Linked DNA regions of Vreelandella piezotolerans. The protein of the gene in region 3 binds, or shares a complex with, the protein of the main gene of each other region. Links are inferred from orthologs where the notes say so. Each region holds a gene or a part of one and is shown on either strand. Other genes may lie near its edges. The genes, in order: dinB, GYM47_RS10400, dnaN and dnaX.

What was found.
Region 1: the proteins of dnaN (region 3) and dinB are in contact, whole or in part, in a solved structure (PDB 1OK7), measured with the Escherichia coli proteins. The link is inferred for Vreelandella piezotolerans from one-to-one orthologs.
Region 2: the proteins of dnaN (region 3) and GYM47_RS10400 are in contact, whole or in part, in a cryo-EM structure (PDB 8GIZ), measured with the Escherichia coli proteins. The link is inferred for Vreelandella piezotolerans from one-to-one orthologs.
Region 4: the proteins of dnaN (region 3) and dnaX are in contact, whole or in part, in a cryo-EM structure (PDB 8GIZ), measured with the Escherichia coli proteins. The link is inferred for Vreelandella piezotolerans from one-to-one orthologs.

The regions. Positions count from the first base shown.
Region 1 is NZ_CP048602.1:748,825-752,974, forward strand. Bases 1-2,918 are described here. They hold dinB (DNA polymerase IV), read left to right. Parts: upstream 1-895; coding sequence 896-1,942; downstream 1,943-2,918. Other genes in these bases: GYM47_RS03475 (protein adenylyltransferase SelO), read left to right, coding at 1-712; GYM47_RS03485 (alpha/beta fold hydrolase), read left to right, coding at 2,047-2,856; GYM47_RS03490 (YkoF family thiamine/hydroxymethylpyrimidine-binding protein), read left to right, coding at 2,876-2,918. Also shown: more of GYM47_RS03490, read left to right, coding at 2,919-3,124; GYM47_RS03495 (hypothetical protein), read right to left, coding at 3,148-3,564; GYM47_RS03500 (zinc ABC transporter substrate-binding protein), read right to left, coding at 3,681-4,150. UniProt on the Escherichia coli protein: Poorly processive, error-prone DNA polymerase involved in translesion repair and untargeted mutagenesis. Copies undamaged DNA at stalled replication forks, which arise in vivo from mismatched or misaligned primer ends.
Region 2 is NZ_CP048602.1:2,258,542-2,262,715, forward strand. The notes cover bases 506-3,447. They hold GYM47_RS10400 (DNA polymerase III subunit delta'), read right to left. Parts: upstream 2,498-3,447; coding sequence 1,514-2,497; downstream 506-1,513. Other genes in these bases: GYM47_RS10390 (TatD family hydrolase), read right to left, coding at 506-1,119; GYM47_RS10395 (PilZ domain-containing protein), read right to left, coding at 1,155-1,490; tmk (dTMP kinase), read right to left, coding at 2,488-3,141; mltG (endolytic transglycosylase MltG), read right to left, coding at 3,190-3,447. In the rest of the region: GYM47_RS10385 (DUF1285 domain-containing protein), read right to left, coding at 1-259; more of GYM47_RS10390, read right to left, coding at 286-505; more of mltG, read right to left, coding at 3,448-4,174. UniProt on the Escherichia coli protein: Part of the beta sliding clamp loading complex, which hydrolyzes ATP to load the beta clamp onto primed DNA to form the DNA replication pre-initiation complex.
Region 3 is NZ_CP048602.1:36-4,238, reverse strand. What follows is about bases 657-3,627. They hold dnaN (DNA polymerase III subunit beta), read right to left. Parts: upstream 2,709-3,627; coding sequence 1,605-2,708; downstream 657-1,604. Other genes in these bases: dnaA (chromosomal replication initiator protein DnaA), read right to left, coding at 2,769-3,627; recF (DNA replication/repair protein RecF), read right to left, coding at 657-1,502. Also shown: gyrB (DNA topoisomerase (ATP-hydrolyzing) subunit B), read right to left, coding at 1-359; more of recF, read right to left, coding at 399-656; more of dnaA, read right to left, coding at 3,628-4,203. UniProt on the Escherichia coli protein: Confers DNA tethering and processivity to DNA polymerases and other proteins. Acts as a clamp, forming a ring around DNA (a reaction catalyzed by the clamp-loading complex) which diffuses in an ATP-independent manner freely and bidirectionally along dsDNA.
Region 4 is NZ_CP048602.1:1,364,227-1,368,340, reverse strand. Bases 609-3,490 are described here. They hold dnaX (DNA polymerase III subunit gamma/tau), read right to left. Parts: upstream 3,102-3,490; coding sequence 1,116-3,101; downstream 609-1,115. Other genes in these bases: grxD (Grx4 family monothiol glutaredoxin), read right to left, coding at 3,262-3,490; GYM47_RS06320 (YbaB/EbfC family nucleoid-associated protein), read right to left, coding at 741-1,067; recR (recombination mediator RecR), read right to left, coding at 609-737. Also shown: rnd (ribonuclease D), read right to left, coding at 1-78; more of recR, read right to left, coding at 126-608; more of grxD, read right to left, coding at 3,491-3,612; argF (ornithine carbamoyltransferase), read left to right, coding at 3,831-4,114. UniProt on the Escherichia coli protein: Part of the beta sliding clamp loading complex, which hydrolyzes ATP to load the beta clamp onto primed DNA to form the DNA replication pre-initiation complex.

The DNA.
Region 1 (4,150 bases), 750 kb from region 3 along the record:
TTACGGCCCCTGCGCGTTTATGGAGCAGTTCGACCCGCAGAAGGTGTATAGCTCCATTGACCAGGGCGGGCGCTACGCCTTCGACAATCAGCCTGGCATTGCCCAATGGAACCTGGCTCGTTTTGCCGAAACCCTGCTTCCGCTGATGCGCGTTGAGGGCGATGCTGCGGTAGAGCAAGCCACCGAGGTGCTACGCGGCTTTACCGCTCGTTTTGGCGCCGAGCAGCGCCGCCTGCATGCCGACAAGCTGGGCCTTGCCCCGGAAAGCGATCGCGCCGTGGCGCTGATGGAAGCGCTAGAGATCCAGATGCATCAAGGCCGCATGGACATGACCGCGACGTTCGACGCGTTGACGCACTATGCTCAAGTCTTGAGCGCGGACACGTCAGCCCACTCCCAAAAAGAGGCGCTGCTGGCGCTGACCACGCAGCCCGCTGGCCTGACCGCTTGGCTGGCCGACTGGGAAAACGCCCAGCAAGCCAGCCAGCAGAGTGAGCGCCTGGAGGTCATGCGTCGCGCCAACCCGGTGGTGATTCCCCGCAATCACCGCATTCAAGAGGTCATCGATGCGGCGGTAGAAGGCGATTTCGCGCCTTTCCACACGCTGCTCGCGGCGGTCACGCAGCCCTTTGATGAATCCGAAGAAGCGCGCCGCTTGGCCGCTCCGGCCACGGAAAGCGAGCAGGTGTTGCGCACCTTTTGTGGTACGTGATTTAGACCAGCGAGTATGGGCGGAAAACCCGTAGCGGGGGTCTTTCGCCAGGGATGGCGAAAGTAGCGTCCAGGGAGGGATTCACAGCGCCCCCGCCTAGGGTTTTGCTGCTCATCAGCGCTGTAGCACACCCTGTGATAAACTGTGCTTTTTTACAGGTAAGGGCGGAGGCAAGGTCGGCCTGTGCGCAAAATCATCCACTGCGACTGTGACTGCTTCTATGCGGCGGTCGAGATGCGCGATAACCCCGCGTTGACCGATATCCCCATTGCCATTGGCGGCAGTGTGGAGCAGCGCGGGGTGGTTGCCACCTGCAACTACCCGGCGCGTAAGTTCGGTATTCACTCCGCCATGCCCATGGCCCAGGCGCTCAAACGTTGCCCCCATCTCACGGTGATTCGGGGCGATATGGCGAAGTACAAAGATGTTGCCCGCCAGGTGTTTGCCATCTACCGCGATGTGACCGAGCTGATCGAGCCGCTGTCGCTGGATGAAGCCTTTCTGGATGTCTCGGAGGTCACGCTGTACCACGGCAGCGCTACCCGCATGGCCGAAGCCATTCGTCAGCGGGTGAGGCAAGAAGTGGGTATTACCGTTTCGGCGGGCGTGGCACCCAACAAGTTTCTCGCCAAGATCGCCAGCGACTGGCGCAAGCCCGATGGTCTCTTTGTCATCACGCCTAACGATATCGACGCCTTCGTGCAGCAGCTGCCGGTGAAAAAGATCCACGGCGTGGGGCCGCGGACCGCTGAAAAACTCGCCGAGCTGGGCATTCAGACCGGCGCGGATCTGCGCGCCCGGCCGTTGACCGAGCTGGTGGAACGCTTTGGCCGCTTTGGTCATCGGCTACACGAACTTAGCCACGGGCGCGATGAGCGCCCGGTCAAAACCCACCGCGAGCGCAAGTCGATCAGCACCGAGCAAACCTACTCCCAGGATTTACCCACCCTAGACGCCTGCCGCCAGCAGCTCCCCGAGCTGATCAGCGATTTAGAGCGCCGTTACGCTCGCCTAGACCCGGCCCCCGCCGTGCGCGGGGTGATGGTGAAAGTAAAGTTCAACGACTTCACCCAAACCACTGTCGAACACGCCGACCCCGCACCTAACCTGGAGCAGTTTGAGACACTGCTCAACGTGGGCTGGGCGAGGGGCGCACGCCCCGTGCGCCTGCTGGGCGTCGGCTACCGCTTGGCGGAAGAAACCGCTGCCCAGCAGCTCTCGCTGTTTTAATTAGCCGGTTAATCCTTGGATGGATTGACGAGGTTCGGTGCCCGCGTTAAAACAGACGTATGATAGATAGCGCCCCTTCCCGTTAGCCGACCCGCGAGCCTGCCATGCCTGCCGATGCCACCCAACGCCCCCGCTTAGTGTTTGCCCATGCCAATGGCTTTCCCGGCTTGAGCTACCGCAGCCTGTTAGACCCACTGGCAGAATCGTTCGATGTCCACCCGCTGGACCGCCTGGGCCACCACCCGGATTATCCAGTGAACCATAACTGGAGCAACCTGGTGGATGAATTGCTCAGCTACCTGCCCGAGACCGACGCGCCACTGCTGGGCGTGGGGCACTCGTTGGGCGGCACGCTGATGGCCATGGCTGCCGACAAGCAGCCGGAGCGTTTTCGCGGTGTGATCATGCTCGACCCGCCGCTGATGCTGGGGCCGGATGCCTGGGCGATGAAAGCGGCCAAGCGCTTTGGATTGATGGATCGCATCACGCCGGCGGGTAAAACCAAAGGGCGTCGCAGCGTGTGGCCCAGTCGCGAGGCGATGGCGACCTCGCTGCGTCGCCGTGGTCTCTTCCGTCGCTTTACCCCCGAGGCACTCAACGACTACATTGAAGCAGGCACGCGACTACTGGACGACGGCAGCGCTGAGCTGACCTTCGACCCCAACATCGAGCTGGAGATTTTCCGCCACTTGCCGGATCACCTCTCCAAATTACCGCAGCGCGTGGGTGTGCCCATTCAACTGGTGGCGGGGCAGCAGTCGCACTTGATGACGCCGGGGCGGCTCAAGCGTATCGCTCGTCGCGGGCTGCCGGTCAGCACGGTGCCGGGGACACACATGTTCCCCATGGAGCATCCAGATGAGACGCGTACGGCCATACTGGCCGCGTGGCAGCAGTTTCGAACTGCGCCATAGAAACGATCGAGGAGGCGATATGTACCTTTCTGTACAGCTGAGCTACTACCCGCTGGCCGATGATTTCAAGCCAGTCGTCAAAGAGGTGGTCCAACGATTGGAGGCTACCGGACTGGAGGTTCACCCCAACCGAATGAGCACCCAGGTATTTGGCGAGTTCGATGAGGTGATGGCGGCACTGAGTGACGTGATGAAGTGGTCGTTCGAGACCCACGGAAAAGCCGTGTTTACCGCCAATTTCCTGGAAGGCGACCGGCGGCCACGGTAAATGATGCCGTCGGGGAGGGCTTCCTAGCCGTTTCCGCCTGCTTCGAAGGGCGTATTGCTGATGAAGCGGTTTCGCCAATCAGCACGCCACTGCGGCATGCTGATAAAGAAGTGCTGCATCTGCTTATCGAAGCGCACCCAAACGATGGCCTCTAAATAGCGGCTATTCTCGGATGTCGTCGAAAAGTCGATATGCTGCGTGTCGAAAAGGGGCGTGCGATAAACGTTCGCGGGCGCTGCCCGCTCGATGACACGCAGGTAAGCGACGCCTCCCAAGGGGGCGAGTAGTCCTGAGACTCTCACCGATTCGATCAGGTAATCGCCCATCGGGCTGACCACCGAGACGCTCGCGGGCGCATGAAGGGTGCGATAAAGACTCACGCACAGCGTGAGTGCGATGAGCAAGGCCATGCCAACCGCAGTGCCTGCGACGCGCTTCATGTCATCGCTCCGTCGTTGAGTAGTCGAGTCATCGCTCCTTACCGAGGCTCACGTAACGCTGCGCTCAGCACTTCGCACGCAGCGTTACGTTTGATCACTTAGGCAAATGACGAGTATTACTCACTTTTAGCACTCGTGCAGTTGGTTATTTCACCGGCTAGCTGTTCCAGTAATGCAGAGTACAGTCCCGCATCCAGCGTCAAGCCTACGCCGAGTGGATCCATCACGCCCAAGTACGCCGACGTATCCCCAAACACGTTGTTGACCATCTGCGGGTTGAACTGCGGTTCGCTGAAGACACACTGAATGTTCTCTTCGTTGACGAGCGTCTGTAACGCCTCGATGCGTGCCGGGCTGGGTGCAGACGCGTCGCCGATGGAAATGGCCCCCGCAGCATGAACGTTAAAGGCCTCTTCGAAGTACTGGTACGCATCGTGGAATACGATGAAGCGGGTGTCCGTGCTGTCGGCCAAGCGCTCCTGGAGGCGCTGTTCGAGGGCGGTCAGTGCTTCTTGACCCTGCTCGGCGTTATCGCGGTAGATCGCCGCGTTATCCGGATCGAGTTCGCTTAGCTGCTCGGCGATGG
Region 2 (4,174 bases), 2.3 Mb from region 3 along the record:
TCACTAATGGACGATCCTCGACGCTGACGCGCCAGCGCTCAGCGGGGGTCACCAGGCAATACCCTTCCGCATCCCGCCGCAAAAGACTGGCAAGCACCTTGGCAATCGCCGGGCGTGCGAAAGGCTTGCCTTCATGCAGCCAAGTGCCATCCGCCTGGATGCGTATGTCGATATCGCCCGTGAGCTCGGGCTGCCAAGTATCGACAGGGGGAATGGTCGCCGAGCCGCCGGATTGCTGAAGTAGCCGATCAATGTTCATTGCCATGCTCCCCAAAAGATAGCGCGTTACACTACCAGCCCAGATCGTGCCAGCGCCTCTTTCACATGGGCAGGCGCATCGGGCACGGCAGCCCGGAAAAGATGGTAGAAGTTCACCGTCGTCTGCATCGCAACTTCATCGACGCTGATGCCTCGTTCACGGGCAATACACTCAGCCACCTCGACGACCCACGCGGGTTCGTTGGGCTTTCCGCGATGGGGAACGGGTGCCAAATAGGGGCTGTCGGTTTCGATGAGCAGCCTATCCAGTGGAAGCTGGCGTGCCAGCGTACGCAGTGACGCAGCGTTACGGAAGGTGATAATACCGGAAAGCGAAATGTAAAAACCCAGCCGCACGGCTTCCCGGGCCATCTCCAGATCTTCGGTGAAGCAGTGAATCACCCCCCCCACCTGAGGATTGCTGTGTTCCCGCAGCAGCGCCAACGTATCGTCTTTCGCCTCACGGGTATGGATGATCACCGGTAGTTCTAATTCGCTTGCGGCCATTAGGTGCCGTTTGAAGCGCTCATGCTGGACGCTTAGCGGTACGCTCTCCTGGTAGTGATAATCCAGCCCGGTCTCGCCAATGGCCACCGCGCCATACTGCTCGGCAGCTTCGACGATCTCGTCCACGCTGGGTTCGTGCGCCGCCTGATACAGCGGGTGCAGACCGGCGGAGATCGCAACGTCAGGGTGCTCTCTGGCAATGGCGGCCAGCCCAGGCAGCTCCTCCAGCGTCGTCGAAATCGCGAGAAACTGGCTAACGTTCGCTTGACGCGCAGCGGCCAGGGTGGCTGCTACGTCGCCACCGTGGGTATGTTCCGATAAACGATCGAGATGGCAGTGAGAGTCGACAAACATGCAGGGCTCTTTGAGTGTATAGAAAAATCGCTGAATTAAAGCGTAAATGAAGGGGGCGCTTTATCGAGCTGGCCCGCCAACAGCGTCTCGATACGGTCGCGAACGGAGTAATCCTGCTGGCTGAAGTGAACGCCGATGCCCGGCATACGCCGACCGCTCACGCCTTCGGGAGATATCCAAATCACCTGTCCTGTCACCGAAAGACGCTCACTCTCCCCTGGCAGGGTCAGCAGCAGCATGACCGACTGCCCCAGGCTGTAGAGTGTTTTCGTCGGTACGAAAATCCCACCTCGGTCCAAAAAGGGCATGTAGGCGGACAACAGCGTTGGTACATCCGGTATCGTCAAAGAGAGCGCTTTTTGGGCAGCCATCACGACCTCGTTACAACCAGTGGTTAGGAGCGTAGCAGCGCAGACCAGCGAACTAGCCACGCTTCCAAAACGAGTTGGGGATTTGGGTTGGCCCCTACGGCGAACAAGCGGCGCTGCTCTCGGGCATAATCCAGCAGCCGGAACCAGTCTTGAACGCGACCGTTTTTTACCGCCTGTCGGTAGAGTGGCACCAAATCAGGATTGTGCAACACGCTCTGCTCGCCGGAAAGCCCCAGACGAATCAAGTCCTCAAGCCAAGCGATACCGTACCATAAGATGGCATCGATCGCCTGGCGGTCCAACCTTGCTGCCTCGGATACCGGCTCTGCCCCGCGCACTAACTGCTCGAAACAGTCGTGAATTTGATGCCTCAGGGCACGCTCGTCGGGAGCGGCAAGCTCCACTGCCAAGAGCGGTAAACCACCGGAGACACGCCACCAAAAGTGCGCCTCATCACCTCCCAGATGCTGCGTCAGCCAGCCTTTACATGCCTCGAACGCTACGCTGGCCAGTGGCCACTGCTGACAGCGTGAGCGAATGGTCGGCAACGTGCGAGACGGCACGTCCGAGAGCAGGATAAAGAGCGTTTTGTCGCCAGGCTCTTCCAAGCTTTTTAACAGCGCATTGGCCGCGGCAACGTTCATCGCTTCCGCCGGGGAAATGACAATGACGCGATAACCGCCCTGCTGCGCCGTTTGCGACACGAACCGATTCACATCGCGAATAGGGTCGATACGAATTTGACGCTTCCCCTCCTCCGGCGACACCCGCAGCAAGTCAGGGTGATAGCCTGACGCCAGCATGGCACAGCTATGACACTGCCCGCAGGCCTGCTCGCTTGGCGCTGCACACAACGCTCTGGCGATCAGCGCCTCCGCTAACTGCTGTTTGCCGACGCCGTGAGCACCGCTGATCAGCAGCGCATGGGGCAAACGTCCGCTATCGGCCAGACGCACCAACTGCTGCCAGGTCGAGTGGTGCCAGGGCAAGACGCCGGTTACTGCCATTGCGCAACCCGCTCTTCCAGCACACGACCCAGCACCATTTGAACGTCTTGCAGCGGCTGGGCCGCGTCAATGAGAGCAAAACGCTCCGGAGCAGATGCAGCTCTCTCAAGGTAAGCCTGGCGAACGTCCATGAAAAATTCGACACGCTCTTGCTCGAACCGGTCACGCTGCGTATTGAGATCGCGTAAACGCCCCTCTAGCCGCACTCTGGCAGCGTCAGGCGGCATATCGAGCAAAAGCGTCAAATCAGGAGAAAGCCCTTTCTGAACGAATGCTTCTAGCTGAGCAATTCGGTACGTATCGATACCTCGCCCACCGCCCTGATAGGCAAAGGTCGCATCGGTAAAACGGTCACAGACCACCCAGGCGCCGCGCGCCAGGGCTGGCAGAATTTTCTCCGCCAAATGCTGTGCACGGGCGGCAAAGACGAGCAACAACTCCGCATCGACACTGAGCGGCTCGTTGGGCGCAGGGTCTAGCAACAGCTCGCGAATGGCCTCCGCGCGCGCCGTGCCTCCGGGTTCCCGCGTGCGCACCACATCGATTCCACGCGATGTCAGCCACGCTTCGACGAACGCCACGTTGGTCGACTTACCGACCCCTTCACCGCCTTCCAGCGTGATGAAGCGCCCACGCTTACTCATTGCTGCCCCTTACTCAATTGATACGCCATCTTGGTCGATGGCAGCGATTTAACGATTACGAATATAGCGGTTGACGGCATTATTGTGCTCACGCAGGGTACGTGAAAAATGGTGGGTGCCATCTCCCCGCGACACAAAGTAGAGTGTTTCACCAGGTTGCGGATTCACCGCAGCTTCCAACGAGGCACGCCCTGGCATGGCGATGGGTGTCGGCGGCATACCATCGATCACGTACGTGTTGTAGGGAGTCGCTTCCCTCAGGTCGGCACGGGTAATCCGCCCTTCGTAGCGCTCGCCCATTCCATAAATGACCGTAGGGTCCGTTTGAAGACGCATGCCGCGCTCCATACGCCGCTTGAAAACGCCGGCAATTTCCCGACGCTCTTCCGGCGCTCCGGTTTCGCGTTCGATTAACGAGGCCATGATGAGTGCTTCGTAAGGAGACTCGATAGTGAGATCCTCATCCCGCTCTGCCCAGACCTCTTCCAAAATACGCTCCATCCGCTGCAGGGACTGACGCAAGATATCCACATCGCTCATGCCCAAATGGTAGCGATAGGTATCGGGAAAGAACCAACCTTCTGGATGAGCTCCCTCACGCCCCAAAAGCGTCATGATCGCTTCGTCACTCATGCCAGTCGTGCGATGCTCGAGCTTGGGGGCCGTATCGAGCAACGTGCGCATCTGGCGAAACGTCCAACCTTCCGGTACGGTCAACGAGTATGTCACCACGTTATTGCTGCCCAATAACGCAATGACATCCAGTCCGCTCATCCCGGGCATCAGCCGATACTCTCCCACCCGCAGTTGCGGCACCTGCTCTGGGTCGATACGAGCCAGCAGTTGATACGCCCAGACGTCTTTCAATACGCCTTGAGAAGCCAGGTCACGTACGACTTGATGAAATCCAGCACCCGCAGGCACTTGGTAAAGCGTGGGTTCCTCAACGACAATGGGTGCCGCAAGGCGCTGCTGCCAATAGGCATAGCCACCTAGCACGGCGGCAATCGCCAGCACTACCAATACCGCTAAG
Region 3 (4,203 bases):
CCCACACCGTGCAAGCCGCCCGATACTTTATAAGAGTTATCGTCGAACTTGCCACCCGCGTGGAGCACCGTCATGATGACTTCCGCCGCAGAGACACCCTCGCCCTCGTGTAGCTCGGTCGGAATCCCTCGACCATTATCGCTTACGGTTACCGATTCATCCGGGTGGATCACCACACGAATTTCGCTACAGTGGCCGGCCAGGGCTTCATCGATGGAGTTATCCACCAGCTCGAAAACCATGTGGTGCAGCCCGGTGCCGTCGTCGGTGTCACCGATATACATGCCTGGACGCTTACGTACTGCGTCTAGCCCTTTGAGCACCTTGATGCTTGATGAATCGTAAGCCTGCTCGCTCATTGACCACTCCGTCGTGAAGTCTGTCTCGTTCCGTGTCGTCTACCCATCTGGCTGACATTGGCTAAGCCCTTGCGTGGAGTGTTTCACGTGAAACAACTCCACGGCTGTAGAAGGCTGCCAGACGTCGCTCAGCGCGGTGGGTTCGACGCTGGTAATAAATGCTTGGCACTGCATCTCTTCGAGTAACGTGCAGAACTGGCGGCGGTTATGCTCATCTAGCTCTGCCGGTAAATCGTCAATCAAATAGATACAGTGCCGCTGTGCGGTACTTTCCAGAAGCCTACCTTGAGCAAGCTTCAATGCACTCACCACGAGCTTCTGCTGGCCTCTGGAAAGCACCTCAATGGCAGGCTGTTTATTCAGCCGGATGCGCAAATCCGCACGCTGAGGGCCTTGCTGGGTAAAGCCCATCTGCTGGTCCGTGTTACGGCTATCGTGCAGCACTTCTGCCAACGAGCGCTGTCTATCCCAACCGCGCGCATAGCGCAACGTTAAACCCGGTAGCGGCAATAGTGTCTTCAGGGTCTCATTGAATACGGGAAGAAATTCGTTAAACCATGCTTGGCGAAGCGCATCCATTTGTTCGCCCCAGAGTGCTAACTCTTGCTCCCAAACCGCTATTTCATTGGGCACTATTCTACCACGCCTGAGAAGCGCATTCCGATGTTTCACCGCACGCCGGGTCCGACGCCAAGCATCCAGAAAGTGGTGTTTCACGTGAAACACTCCCCAATCCAAAAACTCGCGACGGCCGGCGGGTGAACCTTCCAGCAAACGAAACGCATCCGGGTTGATGAGCTGTAGCGGCATGGCTTCGACGAGCTCGGCTAACCTTACGCCTTTCTCTCCCCTCAGACGTAGCTCCAGCTCACGCTGAGCACGCATACGCCTGACACCAAGCGTCACCTCAGGATCCCCCGCTAAACGTCCATATAGCGTCATATAAGGGGCGTCCATTTGAATAGCATTCTTGAGCTGACGCGTGCGAAAAGAGCGTCCCATGCCGAGGATGTGAATCCCCTCTAGCAAGCTAGTCTTTCCGCTACCGTTCACGCCATGGATCACGTTGATGCGCGATGAGGGATGAAGCGTGACTGGCGCTAAATTGCGCAGTCCCTGAAAAGTGAGTTGTGTCACGCTCATCCGTCAATGCACCTTGTAAGACCGTTCCAATCGCCAGACGTGCCCTATGCGAAAACGGCGCTTCTGCAACCAGAAGCGCCGTTCTTCATCCCATTCCTTGCGTTATAAGCGCATCGGCATCACGACGTAAAGCGCATCGCCGCCGCCCGGCTCTTCCAGCAGTGCGCTGCTATTGGGGTCGGCTAACGTCATCTGTACGCGGTCTTCATCCAATACGGAAAGCACGTCTACCAGATAACCCACGTTGAAACCGACCTCCATGGCGCTGCCATTGTATTCGACGGCGACATTCTCCTCGGCCTCTTCCTGTTCAGGGTTGTTCGCCATGACTTTGAGGTTGCCCTCCTCCAAATAGAGGCGCACCCCGCGATACTTTTCGTTGGAGAGAATGGCGGTACGTGACAGCACTTGACGAAGCTCGGCACGCTCGGCGATGAGCACTTTATCGCCGTTACGCGGCACCACGCGTTCGTAGTCCGGAAACTTGCCGTCGATCAGCTTCGACGTAAACGTGAAGTCACCCGTGTGGGCACGCACATGGGTCGAACCAAGCGTCAGGCTAACCGGCTCGTCGCTGTCATCCAGAAGACGGGACAGCTCCAAGATACCTTTGCGAGGCACGATGAGTTTTTGGGCTTGGCTCACCGCGACCTCGATAGGACGCGAGCACATCGCCAATCGGTGTCCGTCAGTAGCGACCGTGCGTAGCAGATTGCTCTGAATCTCTAACAGCATACCGTTGAGGTAATAGCGTACGTCCTGCTGAGCCATGGCGAAGGAAGTGGATTCGATCAGATGCTTGAGCGTGCCACGGGGAACGCTAAGCTCCTGACTTCCATCGGCATCTTCGATATTAGGAAACTCTGCCACAGGTAGTGTAGAAAGTGTAAAGCGCGAACGACCACTACGTAATACGGCGCGTCCCTCTTCGACGGCTAATTGAATGTCGGACTGTTCGGGCAGCGACTTACAAATATCCATCAGCTTTCTAGCCGGTACGGTTGCCGCCCCTGCTTGGTCCACTTGGCTGGCCACCGTGCGGCCTACCAGCTCGACTTCCAAGTCGGTGCCGGTCAGCGCGACCTGGTCACCTTCCACTTGAATCAAGACGTTAGAGAGCACAGGCAGCGTTTGGCGCCGTTCCACTACGCCCGCCACCAGAGTCAGCGGGCGAAGCAGCGCCTCTCGGGAAATGGTAAATTTCATCGAAACTCCGGTTTTCTATCCTGAAAGGCCTGCCGCTTGGCAGGCGTAAACGAAAAAAGGTTAACTTGTTAGCAGGCGAAGAAGATTTTTGTAATCCTCGCGAATATCCGCATTCTCTTCTTGCAGCGCTTTTACTTTTCGGCAGGCATGCAGCACGGTGGTGTGATCACGGCCACCAAACGCATCGCCAATTTCCGGCAAGCTATGATTGGTGAGCTCTTTTGCCAGTGCCATCGCCACCTGCCGGGGGCGCGCCACCGAGCGCGAGCGTCGCTTGGAAAGCAGATCCGCCACTTTGATTTTGTAATATTCAGCCACCGTGCGCTGAATATTATCCACCCCGACCTGCTTGTCCTGCAGCGCCAAAAGATCTTTCAACGATTCACGGATGAACTCTTGGGTGATGGTCTTGCCCATGAAATGTGAATCAGCAATGACTTTCTTAAGCGCACCTTCCAATTCACGCACATTAGAACGAATCTTTTGGGCGATAAAGAAAGCCGCATCGTGGGGCAGGTCCACCTTGGCCTGATCGGCTTTCTTCATCAGAATCGCCACGCGCGTCTCGAGCTCTGGCGGTTCGATGGCGACGGTGAGACCCCAGCCAAAGCGCGACTTCAGCCGCTCTTCGACACCACTGATCTCTTTTGGATAGCGATCAGAGGTCAAGATCATCTGCTGACCGCCCTCTAGCAAGGCATTGAACGTATGGAAGAACTCTTCTTGGGAGCGCTCTTTACCGGCAAAGAACTGAATGTCATCGATCAGGAGGGCATCGACACTGCGGTAGAAACGTTTGAAATCGTTGATCGCATTGAGCTGCAGCGCCTTCACCATGTCAGCCACGAAGCGCTCAGAGTGAAGATAAACCACGCGGGCATTTTCCCGACGACCTGCCAACGCATTGCCTACGGCATGCATCAAGTGGGTTTTACCCAAGCCCACGCCACCGTATAAGAACAGTGGATTATAAGCACCGCCAGGATTTTCAGACACTTGGCGAGACGCCGCACGTGCCAACTGGTTAGATTTACCTTCCACAAAGGTATCGAACGTGAAATTAGGGTTTAGGCCGCTATTGTGTTTCAAGCTGCCTTCTACCTGCACCTGACGCTCGTTGCCACGACGATGAGAGGCACTCTCTTCACGCAGCTGATCGATTTCACGCTCGTCGGCAATATCACCCCGGGGCGGGGTATGTACGGCGGGCGACGTCGGCTGAGCCGGGGCGGCTGACACCGGATTACCCAGATCGCGAGGCTGGGGAGCTGGAGCAGCGGTCCGGCGGCTACCTACCGTCAAACTGACCTTAGGGGGCTTGGAGGGTGCAAGCTCGCGCATTAATTCACTAATACGCTTGGCGTACTTATCACTCACCCAGTCGCGCACAAAGCGATTCGGCGCCAACAAGCGCAGCTCATTGGTGTCTCCTTCTTCTGCCTGCAGCGGACGTATCCAGGTATTGAACTGCTGTGAATTCAGTTCGTCCTGCAGG
Region 4 (4,114 bases), 1.4 Mb from region 3 along the record:
GGCCACCGCTTCACAGGCGGCATCCAATGCCTCGGCATTATCAATCCATTGATATAAAAAAGAGCTTGAAGAGGACAAAGCAGTTTTCCGGGTTGGCACAACCGCATCAGCGCTTGCGTTTCTTGTCAGTATTCGTCGCTAGCGAAAGGCTGGCGACCGTTAAAGGCGCGACTCAGTGTGCCACCATCGACATACTCCAGCTCACCGCCCATGGGCACCCCGTAAGCAAGACGCGAGAAAGCGACGCCGTAATGTGCTAACTGAGACGCAATGAAGTGGGCGGTCGCTTCACCTTCTACCGTGGGGTTGGTAGCCAACACCACTTCACGAACGCTGCCCTCGGCCACGATACTCTCGAGCACATCGAGCCCAATAGCGTCTGGCCCAATACCGTCGAGCGGCGAGAGATGGCCATGTAGCACGAAATAGCGCCCTTGAAAGCCACCGGCCTCTTCGATCGCTAGCTGATCAGCAGGGGACTCGACAACACAAAGTAGCGCATCGTCTCTGCGCGGACTCTCACACAGCGCACATATCTCGGCTTCAGTCAGCGTTCGACAGCGCTGGCAATAACCGACCTCATCGATCGCTTGCTGGATCACGGCGGCCAAACGCTTACCCCCCGGGCGCTCACGCTCCAAGAGATGCATGGCCATACGTTGAGCCGTTTTCGGCCCAACGCCGGGCAGCACGCGAAAGGCGTCCATCAATTGCTCGACAAGCGGAGAAAAACGCATGGTTTAGAAGGGCATCTTAAAGCCAGGCGGTAAATTCAGGCCGGCCGTTGCTTCTTCCATCTTCGCTTTAGAGTTGGCTTCTACTTTGCGAACGGCATCGTTCACTGCGGCGGCCAGTAAATCTTCCAGAAGCTCCTTGTCTTCTTCCAGCACGCTAGGGTCAATCGTCACATCGATGACATCGTGACGGCCGTTCATGGTGATTTTGACCATCCCAGCGCCTGCCTCACCATGTACCTCCGCCTGAGCGACTTCTTCCTGTACACGCTGCATTTTTTCCTGCATTTCTTGGGCTTGCTTCATGATGTTGCCCATTCCGCCTTTGAACATGCGGTGTTCTCCTCAATCATTGAAACGGATAAAGATAGCCGGTGGCCATTAAGAGCGTGCCGCTGGCGTCGGTTTGACGGACGACTCAATGAGCGTAGCCCCAAACGCCTGCTGTAGCTTCTGGATATTGGGGTCGTGATGCAATAGATCAACTGCCTGTGCGTGGCGCTCCTGCAGCAGGCGTTCTTCTTGCTGGCGAGGCGTTTCCAGCGCCGTGTCTAGCTCGGCGACGCTGAACTGAAGCTTTCTTGTCAACCCCAACGCCTTGAGCGCACGCTCGATTCGTCCATTGTGCACATCGGCTTGCATGGCCGACTGACTGGGGTCGAGCCGCAGTATCACGGTCTGCCCATCATCGCTCTCCAACTGGCAATGTGCCGCCAAATTGCGCGTCAAGCCTCCCAAACCCAACGCGTCAAAATGGGCTAACCACGTCTTATGGTCCCAACGACCAAGCTCGGTCACGGGTTCGGGTGTGACTTCAGACGTCGCAGCAACCAAAGAGGCGTCATGTGGCTCTGGCTCTGGCTCTGGCTCTGGCTCTGGCTCTGGCTCTGGCTCTGGCTCTGGCTCTGGCTCTGGCTCTGGCTCTGGCTCTGGCTCTGGCTCTGGCTCTGGCTCTGGCTCTGGCGCGAGCGTAGCCGTATGTTCCACTTCTTCAAGCGACCAGGGCGGGGGCTCCGACTCGTCTCGTTCGGCGCCAGTCGGCAAAGACAAGGCCGAGCCCGCATCATCCTCATGAGCCGCTGAAGCCTGCACCTCAGCAGGCGCTTGGGGCGAGTCCCCGGCGACTACGGATGCAGGCTCAGGCTTTTTTGTGCTAGATCCGTCGACAGAAGTAGCGGTCTCGGTTGATGCCTCGGCGGGTGCGCTCGTATCGGAGGCGGGCTCGCGGCGTAGCGGTAACGGCGTTACCGGCGGTTTCGGCACGCCCTGGGGGCGGAAGGCCAGCATACGCAACAAGGTCATTTCCAAGGCGCTGCGCAAATCCGGGGCATGCACCATGTCGCCACGTCCCTGAATACCAATCTGGTAGTAGAGCTGAATGTCTTCGGCGGTAAAACGGCTGGCCAACTGCTGGATCTGCGCACGATCACCGTGACTGTTATCCACAGCATCGGGCACCATCTGCGCCACGGCCAAGCGATGAAGAGTGGCCGTCAGCTCGTCTAGCACGGCGGCAAAATCCGGCCCCTGTTCGGCCAACTGCGCCACTTCCGCCAACAGCTTCTGCACGTCCACATCTGCCAAGGCATCGACGAGCGCGAGCACATGGCGATGATCCAGCGTACCCAGCATGGCCGCCACATCGGCGTGCCGAACGGCGCCTTGGCCGAACGCAATCGCTTGATCGGTCAGACTCATAGCGTCACGCATGGAGCCTTCGGCGGCTTTGCCCAGCAGCCACAGCGCGCTCTCGTCGTAATCGACGCCCTCTTGCCCCAGCACGTAGGTCAAATGCTCGACGACACGCTCAGGCGGCATGTGCTTGAGCGTAAACTGCAGACAACGTGACAAAACGGTGGCCGGGAGTTTCTGCGGGTCGGTCGTCGCCAGCAGAAACTTGACGTGGGGCGGGGGTTCTTCCAGCGTTTTCAGCAGCGCGTTGAAACTGCTGGTGGACAGCATATGTACCTCGTCGATGAGATACACTTTATAGCGCCCTTGTGTAGGCGCGTACTGGACATTATCGAGCAGCTCGCGGGTGTCTTCCACTTTGGTACGCGAGGCAGCATCGACTTCGATCAGGTCGACGAAGCGCCCCTCGTCGATGGCTTGGCAGCTATCACACTGACCACAGGGGGTCGAGGTAATGCCTTCGTCGCCGCGCCCATTCGCCGTGCAGTTGAGGCACTTTGCCAAGATGCGCGCCAGGGTGGTTTTGCCGACGCCTCGCGTGCCGGTAAAGAGGTAGGCATGATGCAAACGGCCCTGGTCAAGAGCATTGACCAGGGCGCGTTGAACATGGGCCTGGCCCACGAGCTCGTGGAATGTACGTGGCCGCCACTTGCGGGCCAGAACCTGATAGCTCATTGAGCAACACTTCCTTTGGCGGGCTGACAATCGGTGCGACGCGGCCCATCGTGAACCGCGTTTGCTAAGAGTAAGCGCTTAGTGATTGCGCACCATTCTAGCGGCTGCACCGCAGCCCGCCAACCGCCGGGCGGTCTTCAAACGGCTTGTGGCATCACGCTCAAGCGTTTTCACCACCTTCGGCGGCTGCAGCGCGCTGGGCGGCTTCTTTGACGAGTTTTTCCAGCTCGCCGTTTTGATGCATTTCGACCACGATATCGCAACCGCCAACCAGTTCGCCCTCTACCCACAGTTGCGGAAATGTCGGCCAGTTGGCAATTTTGGGAAGTTCTGCACGGATATCCGGATTGTCCAGAACGTTGACGAAGGCAAAGCGCTCACCGCAGCTCATCAGCGCCTGAACGGTCTGCGCGGAGAAACCACACTGGGGCAACTGAGGTGTGCCTTTCATGTAGATCAGAATCGGGTTTTCGCTGATTTGACGCTGAATGTTTTCGGCAGTCGTGCTCATGATGTGCTCCTAACGAGTGTTGTGTTCCGCGCCAGTCTACGCCATCCGCTCACTGGCTTTAACCCCATGACCGGCAGAGTAAGGTAGGCGCGGCTGCCGCCAATACCCGAGCAAACGACTCGGTCTTAACGCGTGGCCGCCATTCTACGCATGCTGCTCGCGTTGCGCATCCCCTGCCGCATCGCTAGGATGGTGTTTTTGTGTGGAGAGCAGTCATCATGGCGACACGCCATTTCCTTACTTTACTGGATTTATCCCCAGACGAGCTGGCGTATTTGATCCAGCGTGCCATCAAGATCAAAACGGATTTGAAAGCCAACGGTCCGGTTTATACACCGCTGCCCAACCGCACGCTGGCAATGATTTTCGAAAAATCCTCCACGCGTACTCGTGTCTCTTTCGAGACGGGTATGGCGCAGTTTGGTGGCCACGCGCTCTTCCTCTCTCCCCGCGATACCCAGCTGGGCCGCGGCGAGCCCATCGAAGATACCGCTCGCGTGCT